Regions from separate parts of the Pseudomonas sp. TE21435 genome, predicted to be linked through region 1. Evidence: riboswitches for the same ligand, from Rfam matches in the RefSeq annotation. Region 1 holds a riboswitch; each other region holds the start of a gene.
The links. A riboswitch is a leader RNA that binds a small molecule or an ion and turns the genes downstream of it on or off. The one in region 1 is predicted to bind cobalamin.
Positions count from the first base shown of each region.

Region 2: it holds a riboswitch for cobalamin, as region 1 does, so the genes downstream of both, ACZ9C1_RS03705 (ABC transporter substrate-binding protein) here and ACZ9C1_RS08730 (TonB-dependent receptor) in region 1, are expected to answer to the same signal.
Region 3: it holds a riboswitch for cobalamin, as region 1 does, so the genes downstream of both, cobW (cobalamin biosynthesis protein CobW) here and ACZ9C1_RS08730 (TonB-dependent receptor) in region 1, are expected to answer to the same signal.
Region 4: it holds a riboswitch for cobalamin, as region 1 does, so the genes downstream of both, ACZ9C1_RS06990 (TonB-dependent receptor plug domain-containing protein) here and ACZ9C1_RS08730 (TonB-dependent receptor) in region 1, are expected to answer to the same signal.

Region 1 covers NZ_JBWBQZ010000001.1:1,958,179-1,962,501, forward strand. Annotated here, with positions in the region: gene ACZ9C1_RS08715 (N-acetyltransferase family protein) at 1-135, opposite strand, end outside; gene ACZ9C1_RS08720 (hypothetical protein) at 312-734, shown strand; gene ACZ9C1_RS08725 (PaaI family thioesterase) at 735-1,232, opposite strand; cobalamin riboswitch at 1,421-1,625, shown strand; gene ACZ9C1_RS08730 (TonB-dependent receptor) at 1,733-3,850, shown strand; gene ACZ9C1_RS08735 (GlxA family transcriptional regulator) at 3,989-4,323, shown strand, end outside.
Region 2 covers NZ_JBWBQZ010000001.1:810,544-814,866, reverse strand. Annotated here, with positions in the region: gene ACZ9C1_RS03720 (aromatic ring-hydroxylating oxygenase subunit alpha) at 1-34, shown strand, start outside; gene ACZ9C1_RS03715 (PDR/VanB family oxidoreductase) at 98-1,072, shown strand; gene ACZ9C1_RS03710 (acetyltransferase domain-containing protein) at 1,256-2,407, shown strand; cobalamin riboswitch at 2,435-2,632, shown strand; gene ACZ9C1_RS03705 (ABC transporter substrate-binding protein) at 2,742-3,755, shown strand; gene ACZ9C1_RS03700 (FecCD family ABC transporter permease) at 3,752-4,323, shown strand, end outside.
Region 3 covers NZ_JBWBQZ010000001.1:1,651,695-1,656,017, reverse strand. Annotated here, with positions in the region: gene cobM (precorrin-4 C(11)-methyltransferase) at 1-515, opposite strand, end outside; gene ACZ9C1_RS07435 (cobalamin biosynthesis protein) at 544-954, opposite strand; gene ACZ9C1_RS07430 (CbtA family protein) at 954-1,643, opposite strand; gene ACZ9C1_RS07425 (CbtB domain-containing protein) at 1,654-1,839, opposite strand; cobalamin riboswitch at 1,940-2,162, opposite strand; cobalamin riboswitch at 2,224-2,420, shown strand; gene cobW (cobalamin biosynthesis protein CobW) at 2,522-3,589, shown strand; gene cobN (cobaltochelatase subunit CobN) at 3,593-4,323, shown strand, end outside.
Region 4 covers NZ_JBWBQZ010000001.1:1,551,178-1,555,500, reverse strand. Annotated here, with positions in the region: gene ACZ9C1_RS07000 (TonB-dependent receptor) at 1-895, opposite strand, end outside; gene ACZ9C1_RS06995 (DUF2946 family protein) at 967-1,356, opposite strand; cobalamin riboswitch at 1,500-1,703, shown strand; gene ACZ9C1_RS06990 (TonB-dependent receptor plug domain-containing protein) at 1,794-3,749, shown strand; gene ACZ9C1_RS06985 ((2Fe-2S) ferredoxin domain-containing protein) at 3,761-4,323, shown strand, end outside.

The DNA.
Region 1 (4,323 bases):
GAGATGGTAGGCGATGTAGTGTTGCTGGGCGCTGACCGCGCTATCGGGCGGGCTGGCCAGGGCGAAGGTCGCCTGGCCGACAAGGCTCAGGGCCACGCAGTCTTCGTCACGGGCCGGGCGAATCTGGTAGGGCATGGCAACATCCTGTCGGGCAGCCGGGTCACGTTTGACAATGCCAGCCTTACCCTCCCCTGTCCATCAGCCTCAAAAGTGAAACCGCTTGGCCCTGAACTGGCATTTTTGCCAGTAGACACTCCTGCGCTGGAATTCCATCTTCAGTTGTCACTCTCGCACCCTATTGGAGTATGAACATGACCACCGAAGCAGCTCAGGAAATCGGCATCACAATCTATGGCCAGAACAGCACCTCGGCCAACGCTCTGAAAGTGTATCGACAAGATTGGTTCGATGAAGGATTTGGTTTTGCTATCGAAGCAGTCAGCGACGTAAAACCAGACCAAGCGCAACTTTGGCTGAAGCTGACCGGCTACTGGTGCCCCCAACCTGGCGACTATCTTCTCAGTAATGAAGATCAGGATGAAAAGCCTCACATCCTCATCGAGTTTGGCTACTTCGGCCATACGATCAAGGCAATCGAGGCCGGAACATTCGAACTTCATACGATTGACTATGAAAAACGTTCGTTGACCGGCCGGTTCGAGTTCCCCGTAGAACTGGATAATGCTGGTTTCGACATCGAAAGCTGGGACTTCGATGTCGCAGCCCATACCTGATCAACCTTGCTGGTGCGCCTGGCGCTTGAGCTTCTCGGTGTCGACCCGCACAAATACCGAATCGGCGGTGACCGTCAGTACATCCCTGGCCCAGACCTCGCAGATCACCCGGGTCTTGCGCCCCAGCTCACCCTCGACCCGGGCCTTGAGCAGCAGTTCGACGCCCATGGGCGTGGGCTTGAGGTAGGTCAGGCCAAGCTGGCCGGTGACGCAGTCGATACGCGGCAGGCTGCCAGGTTCGCGGCCTTCGGCACGGTAGTGACAGGCCATGGCGGTCCAGTTGGAGTGGCAGTCGACCAGCATGGCCAGCAGGCCACCGTAGACCAGGCCGGGCCAGCCGGTGAAGGTCGGGTCGGGGGTATGCCGGCACCACAGGTGGATGCCGTCGGCGTCCCAGTGGCTCTGCACATGCAGGCCGCTGGGGTGGGAACAGCCGCAGCCGTAGCAGATGCCTTCGGGGGCGGCGAGTTGTTGCAGGGACAGGGCTTGCTCGGTCATACGCGTCCTTGGCTTGTTGGTGTTGGATAAGGAGGCTGGCTACCGATGGTAGCGCCCTGCGCGGCCTGCGCCAATGCACGAGGCCTGCCCGCAGACAACGCTGGCCTGACGGTAACCGCTCTGAACCGCGATTCAGCCACACTCAGCCCACCCATCCAGACGATTGACTCCCTGCCCGTTCGGTGGTCAGATGCGCGCCAGTTTCAGGTGCCCTGCGCCGCCGCGCGCAAGGTGAAACGGGAAGCCGGTGAGTCGATACCACGACAAGTCCGGCGCTGCCCCCGCAACGGTAAGCGAGCGAACCCTTCGACAGACCACTGTGCACACGCATGGGAAGGTGAAGGTTTCATGCCCCTCGCAAGCCCGGAGACCGGCCTGAGGCTTCACTTGGCAACCCGCGGTGGGCGGGCGCAGGCCGGTATTCGCGTGCGCGCCTGCGCGCGCTTCGCCGTTGCGTGTTTTCCACCGGGATCCATTCTTTCCTGCAGCAGTGGAACGACATGTCCCGTATCAACAAGCTTCACACCCTGGCGGCCTGCCTGGCCGTGTCCCTGCCGGCGCTGGCCGACGAGCAGCCCAGCCCTGCGCTCACCCTGCCCTCCACGGCGATCACCGACAGCCGCGACCCGCAGACCGTCGACCTGGCCACCCCCACCCAGGCCGGTTCACGCCTGAACCTCAGTGCCCTGGAAACCCCGGCGAGCACCAGCAGCATCACCGCCGCGCAGATTCAGCAGCGCAACAACACCACGGTGCAGGATGCCGTGACCCGCTCGCCGGGCATCACCTTCATCGGTACCCCTGGCGATGGCGGCACCGGCTTGTCGGCGCGCGGTTTCACGGGCCAGAGTTCGGTGATGACCCTGTTCGACGGGTCGCGCCTGTACGCCGGTGCCGGCACCCTCACCTACCCGGTCGATCCCTGGATGGTCGAGCGTATCGATGTGATCCGTGGGCCTGCCTCGGTGCTGTATGGCGAAGGCGCCACCGGGGCAACGGTCAACGTGATTCCGAAAAAGCCCTTCAGCGGTGATATCCGCAACCACCTGCGCCTGGGCTATGGCTCCTGGGACCGCCAGCAACTGGGGCTGGACAGCGGCGGCAGCCTGAGCGAGCGCCTGAGCTACCGCGCCACCCTGAACCAGCAGGCGGGCAACGGCTGGGTCGACCGCACCGATTCGCGCAGCCTGGCGTTTTCCGGCGCGCTGCGCTTCGATGCCAGTGACGACCTGAGTTTCACCTTGTCCCACGAACGCGGCGACGCGCAACCTGCCAACTACTACGGCACGTCGCTGATCGACGGCCATCTGCGCAGCAGCGTGCGCAACAAGAACTACAACGTCAGCAATGACGAACAGCGCTACCACGATGAGTGGACACGGCTGACCAGCGACTGGAACATCAGCGACAGCATCAGCGCCAGCAACCAGCTGTACTACATCAAGAGCCGTCGCCACTGGCGCAATGCCGAGGAATACGCCTGGGATGCCGGTGTGATCCAGCGCGGCAGTTTCCTGGAGATCAAGCACAACCAGGAGCAGATCGGCGACCGCCAGAGCTTCACCTTCGATCACTCGCTGTTCGGCCTGGCCAGCAAGACCGTGGTGGGCGCCGAGTACAACAAGATCCGCTTCAACATTGACAGCAACTCGCCCTACGAAGATGGCTACACCGACTCGCTCGACCCTTGGCGGCCGGCACCCGGCGGGTTCCACAGTGCCGATCCGACGCGCCCGCAGACGCTGTCGAAAACCAGCACCTTCTCGCTGTTCGCCGAAAACCGCACGCAACTGACCGAGCGCCTGTCGCTGGTCACCGGCATACGCCGCGACCAGAACCACATCGACCGCAACGACCTGGTGAAGGACACTCGCGAAGACCAGAGCCTGCGTGGCGGCAACTGGCGCGCCGGCCTGGTGTACGCGCTGACTGACGATCTGTCGGTGTACGGCCAGTACTCCACCAGCGAGGATGGTGTCGGTGACCTGCTGACCCTGCGCCCGGAGCAACGCCTTGAACTGACCGAAGCCAAGCAGACCGAATTCGGCCTCAAGCAACGGTTCTGGGACGGACGCGGCGAATGGACGTTGGCGGCCTACCACATCGTCAAGAAGAAGCTGCCGGTGTACGACGTGGTCTCCAAGCGCAGCCAGCAGGCAGGCCAACAGACCTCCGATGGCCTGGAGGCAAGCCTGGAGCTGGCTCTGGGCAATCAATGGCAACTGTCGGGCAACGCAGCCTTGGTGCGCGCCAAGTACGATGATTTCACTCAACTCAGCCGAGGCGTTTCCTACGACCGGTCTGGCAACCACCCGCAGGACGTCCCACGTCGAACCGCCAACCTGTGGCTGAGCAAAGGCTTCGGGCAAAGCGTCGACACCGGTATTGGCCTGCGCTACGTAGACGCCCGCTATACCAGCGCCGCCAATGACCAACGCGTGCCGGGCTACACCGTGGTCGATGCCAACATCGGCTGGCAGGTGCTGCCCGACGTGCGCCTGGGCCTGCAGGTGAACAACCTGTTCGATCGCGAGTACGCCCAGTCGAGCTACAGCGGCGAACAGTGGCTGCTGGGCGCGCCGCGCTCGTATTTCGCCACGGTGGACTACAGCTTCTAGATCGGCCAGGTAACAGCGTGAGAGCGGGCTTGCCCCGCTCCCACAAGAGCCCAGGTCTGACGGCCATCGCGTCGTGCTTGAACATCATCGCGCCAACTGCTCGACTAGGGCCTACGCCCCGTCCACAAGCAGCGCGCCATGACCGACATCCCGCAGATTCCCGCAGCGCCCGTGCACGCGCTTGACCAGCCGCGCACCTTGCTGTTCCTCGCCTACCCGCAGATGGGCCTGCTCGACCTCAGCGGCGCGCAGACGGTGTTCTGGGCCGCGACCAAGGCCCGTGCTGCGCGCGGCCTACCCGGCTACCGGGTGGTCACCGCCAGCCTCGAAGGGGGCCTGGTCCCCACCGCTGAAGGCCTGGCCGTCGCCACCGAGCCACTGGCGCCCTGGCTGCACGAGCCCTTCGACACGCTGGTCGTGCCCGGAGCCCCGGAGATCGTCCGCACCCTCCCTGATCACGCCGAACTGGTCGC
Region 2 (4,323 bases), 1.1 Mb from region 1:
CAACCTGATCGCGGTCGCCCACCTGGACGACTGAACACACGCCAGCTCCCCGCCCCGCGCCAGGGCCTGGCGCGGGGCTTTGTTGTCGAGGTACGCCATGGCCAAGCAATACGAGATGTTCAAGGTGCGCGTGACCGGTGTGGAACAGGCCACGCCGCAGATCAAGCGCTTCACCCTGGCCCGCGCCGACGGCGCCGCCCTGCCCGCCTTCAGCGGTGGCAGCCACGTGATCGTGCAGATGCAATCCGCCTGCGGCAGCCAGTTCAGCAATGCCTACTCGCTGATGAGCGACCCGCGCCAGTTGCACAGCTACCAGATCGGCGTGCGGCTCGAGGAGCAGTCCAAGGGCGGTTCGGCGTTCATGCACAACCAGGTAGCGGTGGGCAGCGAGCTGACCATCTCCACCCCCAACAACCTGTTCGCCCTGGACGCCGATGCCGGGCGCCATGTGCTGATCGCCGGCGGCATCGGCATTACCCCGTTCCTGGCGCAGTTGCACGAGCTGGAAGGGGGCGCCACCCCCTACGAGCTGCACTACGCCTTCCGCGCCCCGGAACACGGCGCCTTCCAGGGCGACCTGGAACAAGGCCCGCATGCCGGCAACACGCGGTTCTACATCGACAGCCTGGACCGCAAGCTCGACCTCGCCGCGCTGTGCGCGGGCCTGGCCGATGACGCCCACCTCTATGTGTGCGGGCCCAAGCCGCTGATCGACGCGGTGATCGCCACCGCCGCCGCCGCTGGCATCGCCGAATCGCGGGTGCACTGGGAACAGTTCGCCGCCGCCGCGCCGGCCACAGGTGCGGCCTTCACGGTGGTGCTGGCCCGTTCAGGCACCGAGCTGGCAGTCGAGGCAGGCATGACCATCCTGCAGGCCATCGAGAAGTCCAAGGCCGCGAAGGTCGAGTGCCTGTGCCGCGAAGGCGTGTGCGGCACCTGCGAGACGGCGATCCTCGAAGGCGAGGCCGAGCATTTCGACCAATACCTCAGCGACGAGGAAAAGGCCGCGCAGCAGAGCATGATGCTGTGCGTGTCGCGGGCGCGCTCGGCGCGGTTGGTGCTGGATCTCTGAAGCCAGATCGCGTCCCAACGGGGCGAACGATACCATCGCGGCGCAGGCCCGCTCCAGGAATAGCGCATGAGCTGGAGCGAGCGTGCCGCGATGGCGTCAGGCGCCTCGATGTAAATGCAGGCCAGTGGATTGAAAAATTGTTATGAGATAACATTTTACTTCCACTGTTTGCGACTTTTTTCAATGGCCAGCCCCCAACTCCCCCAACGCCTGCAAAGCATCGACGCCCTGCGTGGCCTGGTGATCCTGTTCATGCTGCTGGATCACGTGCGCGAAACGTTCTTCCTGCACCGCCAGGTCAGCGACCCGATGACCATCGACGCCACCGAACCCAGCCTGTTCGCCAGCCGCACCCTGGCGCACCTCTGCGCGCCGGTGTTCGTGCTGCTTACCGGGCTATCGGCCTGGTTGTATGGCGAAAAGCACCAGGGCCGTGGCGATGTCTCGGTGTTCCTGTTCAAGCGCGGTCTGTTCCTGGTGGTGCTGGAATTCACCCTGGTCAACTTCGCCTGGACCTTCCAGTTGCCTCCGAGCGTGATCTACCTGCAGGTGATCTGGGCCATCGGCCTGAGCATGCTCGCCCTGTCACTGCTGGTGTGGCTGCCGCGCCCGGCGCTGCTCGCCCTCGGCGCGCTGATCGTCGCCGGTCACAACCTGCTCGATGGCCTGCACTTCAGGCCGGAATCGGCGCTGCATGTGCCATGGGCGATCCTGCATGAGCGCAGTTGGCTGGAGGTAGGCGAACATCTGCGCCTGCGCACGTCCTACCCGCTGTTGCCGTGGATCGGCGTGATCGCCCTGGGTTATGGGCTCGGGCCGTGGTTTGCCCGGGGCAGCGACGCCGGCAAGCGCCAGCAGCGTCTGCTATGGGCCGGCGCGGGCCTGCTGCTTGGGTTCGTCGCGCTGCGCCTGCTCAATGGCTACGGCGAAGCCCCCTGGAGCCTCTACGCCCGCGTCGGGCAGACGCTGATGAGCTTCTTCAATATCACCAAATACCCACCGTCGCTGCTGTTCCTGGCCCTGACCCTTGGCGTCGGCCTGCTCCTGCTGCGCGGCTTCGAGCGTGCCGGCGACGCCCGCTGGATCGGCCCGCTTGCGGTGTTTGGCGCAGCGCCGATGTTCTTCTACCTGCTGCACCTGTATGCGCTCAAGCTGCTGTACGTGGCCTGCGTGGCACTGTTTGGCCTGAACCAGGGCCGCTATTTCGGTTTCGATGGCATCGGGGCGGTATGGCTGACCGCCGTGCTGCTGCCACTTGTCCTGTACCTGCCGGTGCGCTGGTTCGCCCGGCTGAAAGCGCGACGGCGCGATATCGCCTGGCTCAAGTACCTGTAAAAGCGTTTTCACCCGACAGCCCGATGGTCTACCATGCCGCCCGCCGGTTTCCACACGGAATCAAAAGGGAATCCCGGGCTCGCCACTGGCGATCCAAAGGGAACTGCCCCCGCAACTGTAGGTGCCGAGCCTGCGCCATCGATGCCACTGGGTCTGCCGACCCGGGAAGGCTGGCGCCGGCCTGGACGCACCAGTCAGGAGACCTGCCGGCACGCATTCACCAACCGGCGGGGTGTCCGGGATGGTCATCCGCCCTGGCCGCGTGCTTGCGCAGGCTGCCGGGCGATGCCTGTCCGTGGGCCATTCCGTGCACCACCCAGGAGATCGCCCCACCATGCCGCACCGCCTCGCCGCCCTCCTCGCCGGCCTGTCCCTGTCGGGCCTGGCCCACGCCAGCGCCACCCAGTACCCGCTGACCGTCGACAACTGCGGCATGCCGCAGACCTTCACCCAGGCCCCGCAACGGGCGGTGACCGTCGGCCAGGCCGGCACCGAGCTGCTCTATGCCCTGGGCCTCGGTGAGCGGCTGGCGGGCACCTCGCTGTGGTTCAACAACGTGCTGCCGGAATTCAAGACGCAGAACGACAAGGTCCCGCGTCTGGCCGACAACGAACCGAGCTTCGAGGCGGTGGTCGGCAAACGTCCGCAACTGGTAACGGCGCAGTTCGAGTGGATGATCGGCGCCCAGGGCGCGGTCGGCACCCGCGAGCAGTTCCAGGAGCTGGGCATCCCCACCTACCTGCTGCCCTCGGACTGCGAGGGCAAGGACAACCTGGTGGGCGCCGACGGCACCCGCCTGCAGCCGTTCAAGGTGCAGAGCATCTACAAGAGCGTCAGCCAGCTGGCCGAGATCTTCGACGTGCAGGAACGTGGCGCGCGCCTGAATGCCGAGCTCCAGGGCCAGCTGGAACAGGCCAGGCAGCGCCTGGCCGGCCAGGACCTGGCGCACACCAGCGCGCTGTTCTGGTTTTCCAGCGCCGACCTCAAGACCGACCCCTATGTCGCCGGCCGCCAGGGCGTGGCCGACTACATGCTGCAGACCCTCGGCGTGCGCAACGTGGTCGAATCCAGCGAAGAATGGCCTACCGTGGGCTGGGAGACCCTGGCCAGGGCCAACCCCACCTGGCTGATCGTCGCGCGCATGGACCGCCGTCGCTACCCGGCCGACGACTACCAGAAAAAACTCGACTTCCTGCGCAGCGACCCGGTCACGCGCAATATGGACGCGGTCAAGCACGGCCGCATCATCGTCCTCGATGCCGACGCCATGCAGGCCGGCATCCGCCTGTTCCGCGGCCTGGACGTGCTGTCCAGCGCCTTCGCCAGCGGTAAAGCACCCCAGTCATGAACCGCCTGCTGCCCATCAGCCTCTTTGCCTTGCTCGCCCTGTGCCTGGCCATGCTTGCCGGGATTGCCATCGGCGAGACCCGAGTCGGCGCCGAGGCGATCTGGCAGGTGCTGGCCAACCAGCTGTGGCAGGCCGGCCATGCCGTCGACCCGATCGACGCCGGCATCGTCTGGAACTACCGCCTGCCGCGCACCCTGGTCGCCGCCGCTTGTGGCGCGGGGCTGGCGACCTGCGGGGTGATCCTCCAGGCGCTGCTGCGCAACCCGCTGGCCGAACCGTATCTGCTGGGCCTGTCGGCCGGTGCCTCGACCGGTGCGGTGGCGGTGGGGTTGTTCGGCCTGGGCGGCGCGGTGCTGTCGCTGTCGGCAGGCGCCTTCATCGGCGCGCTGGCGGCATTCGCCCTGGTGCTGCTGCTGTCGCGCGCCAGTGGCAGCCGCCATGACAACGCCCAGGTGATCCTCGCCGGCATCGCCGGCTCGCAGCTGTTCAACGCGCTCACCGCCTTTCTCATCACCAAGTCGGCCACCGCCGAGCAGGCCCGCGGCATCCTGTTCTGGCTGTTGGGCAA
Region 3 (4,323 bases), 310 kb from region 1:
ACGATACGCGGCAGGTGGCGTACACCCAGGTGGATGGCCAGGGTGCTGCCATGGCGGGCCAGATCGGCCAGCTGTTCACCGGCGGGCATCGGCGAGTTGTCGCCGTAGCGGGTGAGGATCACCGTCTGCGCCACGTCCGGCAGTGTCAGCTCGCAACCCAGCAGCGCGGCGCTGGCGGCAGTGGCGGTGACTCCGGGGATGATCTGGTAATCGATGCCCGACTCACGCAGGTGGCGGATCTGTTCGCCGATGGCGCCGTACAGGCTAGGGTCGCCGCTGTGCACGCGGGCCACGTCCTGGCCGTTGGCATGGGCCTGGCGCATGGCCTCGATGATCTGCTCCAGGTGCAGCTCGGCGCTGTTGATGACGGTGTGCGCCTGATGCCCCTCGAGCACTGCAGCAGGTACCAGCGAGCCTGCGTAGATGATTACCGGGCACTGTCGGACAAGGCGCTGGCCCTTGACCGTGATCAGCTCGGGATCGCCGGGGCCGGCACCGATGAAATAGACCGTCATGGAGGTTCCTTGCAGGTAAAGAGGCGGATTATCCGCCGATGGCCAGGGCCAGGGTAGCGCCGCCGAGCCTTTGCCTTGGCACATGCAGGCGCGGCGCAACGCCGGTACGGCCGGCCAGGGCCAGGGCTGCGCTTTCGGCGACGCCCCAGCAGCCGGTCTGGGCGTACACCGTTGTCGAGCGCTGACTGAGCAGCGCTTCGAAGGTCGACAAGTGGCTGCTGTCGAAGCAGATGAACGGCAACCCGAGCCGCTCGGCCAGTGCCAGCAGGCCGGGCTCGCGCGCCTTGGGTTCGATGCTGGCGATTGCCTTCAGCGCCGACAGGGGCAGGGCGTGGTTGGTCAGGGTCTGGCGCAGCAGCACCGCGAGCGTCTCGACCGGACAGCCACGGCGGCAACCAAAGCCGGCATACAACGCCGGCTGGGGAGCAAGGTCGCGCATCAGTGCTGGCTGGAGCGGCGGAACAACCAGGCGCTGAGCAGGCCCAGGGCCAACCAGAACGCGGCGTTGGTCAGCCACGAAGCGATCTTGAACTGGGTCTCCAGCGCCTCGGGGGCCAGGCTTTCATGAACCGCTGGCTGTGGCGCGCCGATCAGGTGCGGGATCACCAGCAGGGCGACGCCGAGCACCTTGAACAGCCAGTGCTGGGCGAACACCAGCAACGCCAGGCCGGCGGCGGTGGCGGCGGCGGTGCCGATCCACCAGGTCTGGCGCTGGCCGAGGTCGGCGGCCGCTGTTCCTGGCAGTTCCGGTGGCAGGCCCAGGGTCGGCGCCAGGCAGAACACGGCGAAGCCCGCCAGGCCCCACAGTGCGCCGGTGGCCACGCGGCCCGGGGCGCGGAGGCTGTACAGCGCGGCGAGGATCAGGGCGAAGCCGACGGCGACCACCAGGTTGCCGCCGGTGGTGGACAGGATACGCTGCCAGCCATCTTCGGGTGCCCAGGCCTCGGCGCTGTGCTCATGAGGCGCGGCGGCCTCGCCATGTTCATGATGTTCAGCGGCGGGGGCGGCGGTTTCATAGGTTTCCGCCTGGAGAATCAACGGGGCGACCCAGAAGCTTTGCAGGAGGGTCAGCAGCAGGGCGGCGAGCAGGCCGCTGAAACCCGCGGTACGGGCGATGCGCGTGATCATGCGGGTGTACTCAGTGGCAAGGGAAGGCGGCGCTGTGGCGGGTGTCGTGGGCGGCGTTGTGCACCGCCTCGATGTGCGAGAAACCGGCGAAGTACACCAGGCACAGGCCCAGCAGGCTGGCGCCGACCGCGACGATCAGGCGCTGGCTGAGACTGACGGGGGTGGCGATACTGGGTTTGGCGTGGGTGATGGGCATGACGCGTTCCTCTGCTGCTTTTGTTGTGGCAACGGGCAGGCGCGACGCCCCCGGGCACGGCTGGCCCAGGTGATACGACAGCGCCCGCCCACCGCGGGGTGTTCTGCAAGCATGTCAGGCCGGTCTCCGGGCTGGCGAGGTGGAGCGGGGCTCCATCGATCAAGCGCCACCTTCCCATGCCGCACGATGGGCACAGTGGTCTGGACGCTTCTCTCGCTTACCGTTGCGGGGGCAGCACCGGCCTTGTCGCCCTCTTCAAGGAGGCGCGACGCACCGGTTTCCCGTTTCACCCCCGTTGGGGGCACCTGAACGCAATGCGCTAGCAAATCACGGGGCCGGGCCTGCGTCAATCGCCGCGGCGGTTGACCGCCAGGCAGGCACTGCGTAGCCTTGCCGGTTCGAGGTTCCCGGGCGCTGGCCCGGGCTAAGACGGGAACGCGGTACAAGCCGCGGCTGCCCCCGCAACTGTAGGCACTGAAGGGTTCGGCACAGCCACTGCGCACGCGCGGGAAGGCGCCATCCCACCGGCTTTGATGGCCGGCGGTGCAAGCCAGGAGACCTGCCTCGCAACGTTTTCGACTTTCAACCGGGCGGGGTGATCCGGTGGCGAAACAGCCAGGCCGACACGGGCCGTGGCTGTCGTCCTGCATGCCCGCGCCATTGCTGCCAAGGGCATCGCGACATGAAAACACTGGCCAAGCTCCCCGTCACCATCGTTACCGGCTTCCTCGGCTCGGGCAAGACCACCTTGCTGCGCCATATGCTCGACAACGCCCAGGGCCGCCGCATCGCGGTGATCGTCAACGAGTTCGGCGAGCTGGGCATCGATGGCGAGATCCTCAAGCAATGCAGCATCGGCTGCTCCGAGGAAGAGGCCAATGGCCGCGTCTACGAGTTGGCCAATGGCTGCCTGTGCTGCACCGTGCAGGAGGAGTTCTTCCCGGTGATGCGCGAGCTGGTGGCGCGCCGCGGCGACCTCGACCATATCCTTATCGAAACCAGCGGCCTGGCCTTGCCCAAGCCGCTGGTACAGGCCTTCCAGTGGCCGGAAATCCGCAACGCCTGCACGGTCGACGCGGTGATCACCGTGGTCGACAGCCCGGCCGTGGCCGCCGGTACCTTTGCCGCCTACCCGGACCAGGTCGATGCCCAGCGCAAGCTCGACCCTAATCTCGACCATGAGTCGCCGCTGCACGAACTGTTCGCCGACCAACTGGCCAGCGCCGACCTGGTGGTACTGAACAAGGCCGACCTGATCGATGCCGAGGGCCTGGCCAAGGTCCGTGCCGAAGTGGCCGAGGAACTGCCGCCGGCGGTCAAGGTGATCGAGGCCAGCAGCGGCCGCCTGCCACTGGAGGTGCTGCTGGGCGTGGGCGCCGAGTCCGAGGCGCATATCGACGGCCGCCGCACCCACCACGACAGCCATCACGACGGCGATGACCATGACGACCATGACCACGACGCCTTCGACTCGATCTCCATCGACCTGCCCGAGGCTGACGAAAGCCTGCTGCTCGATGCCTTGACGCAACTGGTTACCGAGTTCGGCATCCTGCGCGCCAAGGGCTTCGCCGCCATTCCCGGCAAGCCGATGCGCCTGCTGATCCAGGGCGTGGGCACCCGCTTCGACAAGCATTTCGACCGTGCATGGCGCAGCGAGGAGCCACGGATCACCCGCCTGGTGCTGATCGGCCAGGACCTGGACGCGACCCAGCTGGAAGCGCGCCTGCGCCAGGCCCTGGGCGCCTGACCCATGCACCTGCTGCGGACCCAGCCCGGCGGCTTTGTGCCGGACGACAGCATCGCCGACCTCGGCCAGACCCCCGCCGAACTGGTGATCCTCTGCAGCGGTGATTCACACCTGGCGCTGCTTGCCGAAACCGCCGAGCAGTTGCCGGCGGATTTCCCCAGCGTGCGCCTGGCCAACCCGATGCAGGTGCAGAACCATGCCTCGGTCGACCTGTATGTCGACCAGGTGCTGCGCCATGCCAAGGTGATCCTGGTGTCGCTGCATGGCGGTGTCGGTTACTGGCGCTATGGTGTCGAACAACTGGTCGAGTTGGCGGCCCGTGGCGTACAGCTGATCCTGGTACCCGGCGACGACCGTCCCGACCCGGAGCTGACCGGACTGGGCACGGTGGGCGGTGAACAGGCCGAGCGCCTCTGGCATTTCCTGCGCCAGGGTGGCAAGGCCAATGCACTGAACCTGTTCAACTGCCTGGCCAGCCAGTGGCTGGGGCGCGCCTACCCCTGGGACGAGCCGCAGCCTTTGCCGCGCACGGTGGTCTACCACCCGGCCAAGGCCAGCGCACGGCTCGAGGACTGGTACGCCGAATGGCATCCGGAGTATCCAGTGGCGCCGCTGCTGTTTTATCGCTCCCACCTGCAGGCAGCCAACACCGCCTTCATCGATGTGTTCTGCCAGCGCCTGCAGGCTTGCGGCTTGAATCCCTTACCGATCGCCGTGGCCAGCCTCAAGGAACG
Region 4 (4,323 bases), 410 kb from region 1:
TCGAGCGCAGCCAGCGGGTGCGCTGCTCGTAGCGGCCGTCCTCGACGTTGTAGTTGTCGAAACGGTGGTGCTTGTCGATGTGTAGGGTGCCGCTGGCCGGTTGCAGCACCGGCGCGCCCCAGTAGGGGCTGTCTTCCTTCTCTTCGAGGTACTCGATGGCCAGGGTGTGCGACAGCTGGTCGTTGATGTCGCTGAGCAGCGAGAAGGCCAGGTTGCCTGCCCCGTTCTCCTGGCGGTCGATATAGCCATTGGTGTTGGTGCGGCTGTAGTCGAGCCGCGCGTAGTGGCGTGGGCCGTCACCGCTGTTGAGCGCCTTGTTGAAGCCGACCGAGGTTTCCATCGTGTCGTAGCGCCCGTAGCTGACGCGGCCCTCGAAGGTGTCCTCGTCGCGGTTGGCCAGTTTGGTGATCATGTTCAGGCTGCCGCCCACGGCGCCGCTGCCGTTGAGGAACGACGACGGCCCGCCGAGCAGTTCGACACGGTCGTAGATCCATGCCCCGACCGGGCGCCCGGCGGCGCCGTACTGCAGGTTGATGCCATTGAACAACTGGCTGACCTGGGCACCGTTGAAACCACGGTACGACACGTAGCCGCCCCAGCCGGGCGGTGCCGAGGCGTTGACCCCGGGCAGGGCGTTGGCGGCGTCCTGGAAGTTACGCGCGCCGATGCGTTCCATGGTCTTGCGGTCGGCGACGCTGACCGAGGCCGGGTTTTCGCGGGCGCTGAGGTTGAGCCGCGAGCCGCTTGCGATAGGCCGGTCGAGGTCCAGGGTGGTGGCTTCTTTGGGGGCGGCGGTGGCCGTGACGTTGCTGGCGGGCAGGGTGAGGGTGTCGTCCTGCGCCCAGGCGCAGGTTGCGCTGCCAACGAGCAGCGCCAGAGTGGTCATGCGGAACATGCAAGGCTTCCTGGCTGAAATCAATGAGCGCACGCCCGCTGCCGATCAGGCAGCACGAGAGCGTGGCGATGTCAGAACGCGAGAAGCGAAGCGGGAGAGGCGCGGGGATTGACCAGGGGCCAACGCTGCTTGGGCAGGGTCGGCGCGGGTTGTCTGGGTAAGGGTTTGCTCGACTCCCCGGCGAGCAGGGCCAGCAGGCCGAAGAACACCGCCAGCAGGGTGGCGCTGAACAGGCTGGCGATCACGCAGTCGCCGCCGGCGGGCAGCACCGGGTCGGTGACGTCCTGATCGCCCTTGAACACGCCGCTGCTGTCGGCCGCGCACCAGGCGGCGTCATCCAGGCCGGCCAGGCGCAAGCCTGCCATCTGTCCATGGCCCATGGCGCACAGCAACGAGCCGAACAGGATGCTGAAATACAGCACCCAGGCGACTTGCGATCGTGTGTGGCGGGCCAGCTTCATCGGCAAAGCTCGAAGGGAATGGGAATAGATTGGGCGTGCGGATTCTACAACTTTTGACACATCTGCCTAGAGTGATTGGCAGATAAAAAACACGCGAAACGATTCACCGGCCTTTGCTTGACGCACCTTGCCCCAAGGTGTTCAGATGCCGACCGATTTCAGGTGTCCCATGCCGCCGCGCATGGGGTGAAACGGGAAACCGGTACGCGCTTCGCGCCAGTCCGGTGCTGCCCCCGCAACGGTATGCAAGTGATGCCTTCGACAGACCACTGTGGCCCGCGCGTCATGGGAAGGTGAAGACATCTTGTCTTGCGAGCCCGGAGACCGGCCTGGAATGTTGTAGGCAAACTCCTGCGGTGGGCGGGCATGGGCCGGTATTGGCGTGTGCGCGATCCGTGCTCCTGCGTGCTTCTGCGAAAGTCACTTTCGAGAAGAGCATGATTGCTGTGATTCACTCCCGACGTCGTTTCCCCAAGGCCCGGACCTTGTTCCTGGGCTGCCTGGCCAGCCCCCTGGCACTGGCCGAAAACACCCCCCTGATCCTCGACCAGCAAATCGTCGCCGCGCCGTCGGTGGAGTCGACCACGGTCGCCGCCATGGCCCAGTACGGCAGCAAGGTCGAGATCATTAGCCGCGAGCAGATCGAGCGCGCCGGCCCCGGCGCCGACATTACCCGGGTGATGCAGATGTTCATCCCCGGCTTCTATGTCGCGCCGAAGAACGGCCCGTTCGACTACGGCACCTACTCGCTGCTCGGCGGGCGCAACGACGACACCCTGATCCTGCTCGACGGTGTACGCCTGAACAACCGCCTGTACGGCGGCCTGTACCTGGACACCCTGCCGGCCAACGCGGTGGAGCGCATCGAGGTGCTCAAGGGCGGCCAGAGCCTGTTGTTCGGCACCCAGGCCGTGGCGGGAGTGATCAACATCGTCACCCGCAGCCCGCAACGCCGTCAGGCTTCAGGTGAGGTCAACCTGGGCCTGGACAGCTTCGCCGGCAGCAGCAAGGACGCCCGCGTCGAGCAGATCTTCAGCAATGGCTTCGGCGACCTGGGCCTGCTGGCCTATGTCAGTCACAACGTCTCCGACGGTTACCAGCCGTTTCGCAACCGCGACTACAGCGGCAACGTCAGCGACAAGAAGCGCGGCTACGAGGTGACCACCTTCGGCGGCAAGGCGATCCAGGCCTTCGGCGACGATGCGCGGCTGGAGCTGTTCTACCAGTACACCGACGCCAACCTCGATTTCGCCCGACCGGTGAACAATTACAAGACCACCAATGACCGCGTGCAGCAGATCGCCACGGCCACCTTCGAACAGCGCATCAGCGAACGCCTGAGCTACTTCGTCAAGGGCCACGTCAACGACTGGGACACTCGCTACACGCGCATCAACAACCGCGCCGACGGCTCCCGCGACGTGGTCAACCACAACGACTACTGGGGCTTCACCGATTGGGGCGTGCAGGCCGAGGGCAAGGCCGAACTCGACGGCGGCCACGTGCTGGTGTTCGGTTCCGACAACCAGTGGTTCAAGGGCCAGGACGACGTGCTGGTGATCGACGACAACGAGGCCCAGGCCAATGCGTTGTACGCCCAACTGCGGCCCAGGATCGAGACCTTGCCCAACTGGCACCCGAGCCTCGGCCTGCGCCACGAGGCCATGAGCGGCGGCGACAGCGCCACCGTCGGCATGCTCACCTCGCTGTACGACCTGAACGACAACTGGCAACTGCGCGGCCAGTATGGCAGCGCCTACAAGTTGCCGAACGCCGAGCAGCTGTTCGTCAACGAGCCAGGCGACGAGATCGGCAACCGCGACCTCAAGCCCGAGAAGAGCCGCAATGCCGAGCTTGGCCTGGACTACCACGGCCTGCTGCTGGAGCGTGAATTCAGCGCCAGCGTCACCGTGTTCCGCCGCAAGATCACCGACTTGATCACCCTGGACGGTAGCCAGTGGGTCAACGGCCAGGGGCAGGTACAGATGCGTGGCTTCGAGGCCGATGCGCGTATCCAGCTTGACGATCAATGGAGCCTGCAGGCCGACATGACCCGCAACCTCACCGAGTCGCGCACCGGGGCAACGATCAACGACGTGCCGAGTTTCTTCGCCCGTTCGCGGCTCGGCTACGAATCGGCAGACCGCAGGTGGGGGGCCGGGGGCGCCATTCGCTATATCCGCGACGTGGTCAGCTCCAAAGGCGTCGACTACGGCCATTACTCGGTGGTCGACGCCGATGCTTATCGCTACCTGGACGGCGCCCGCCAGCACCGGCTGAGCCTGCTGGTGGAGAACCTGTTCGACCGCGACTATGTCACCAGTCGGGCGAGTAACGTTGACAATCTCGGGCGGCCGTTCACCAGCGAACTGCGCTACACCTACACCTTCTGAGGGGCGTGAGCATGGACTACCAGCGCGTGTTGTTCGTCGGCCCCGGCCTGGGTGGCGGCTCGGCGGCGGAAGCTTTTGGCGCCGAGATTCGTGACCTGCGTGGCCACGAGGCGGGCCGGGATATCGTCGACACCCTGGAGGGGTTCGACGGGCTCTGGGCGGTGGTCCGCGAGGCCCTCGACCAGGGCGTGGAACGCCTGCTGGTGGTGGACCTGGAACCCACCTCGGACAGCGCCTACCTTGACTGGCTGCGCGATGAGCTGGGGCGCCTGGCGCAAGGTCGGGCCGGCGTCTGGGTCACGGCCCAGGCCCTGGGGCGGCGCGGCCTGGATGCGCGAGCGGCCTGTGCCAGCATCGACGAACCTGTCCGCCACCTGGCGTGCGACCAGGTCAACGCGGTGGCCAGCGACCCGGACTGGTCGCGGGTGCCCGAGCATGCCCGCCAGGTGTTCCTCTGCACCGGCCCCCGTTGCGTGCGGCGCGGCGCCTTGCCGTTGTGGAAACGCCTGCGCCGGCGGTTGCTGGAGCGTGACCTGATCGAGACCCCGGGTGGCGTGCTGCTGACCCGCACCGG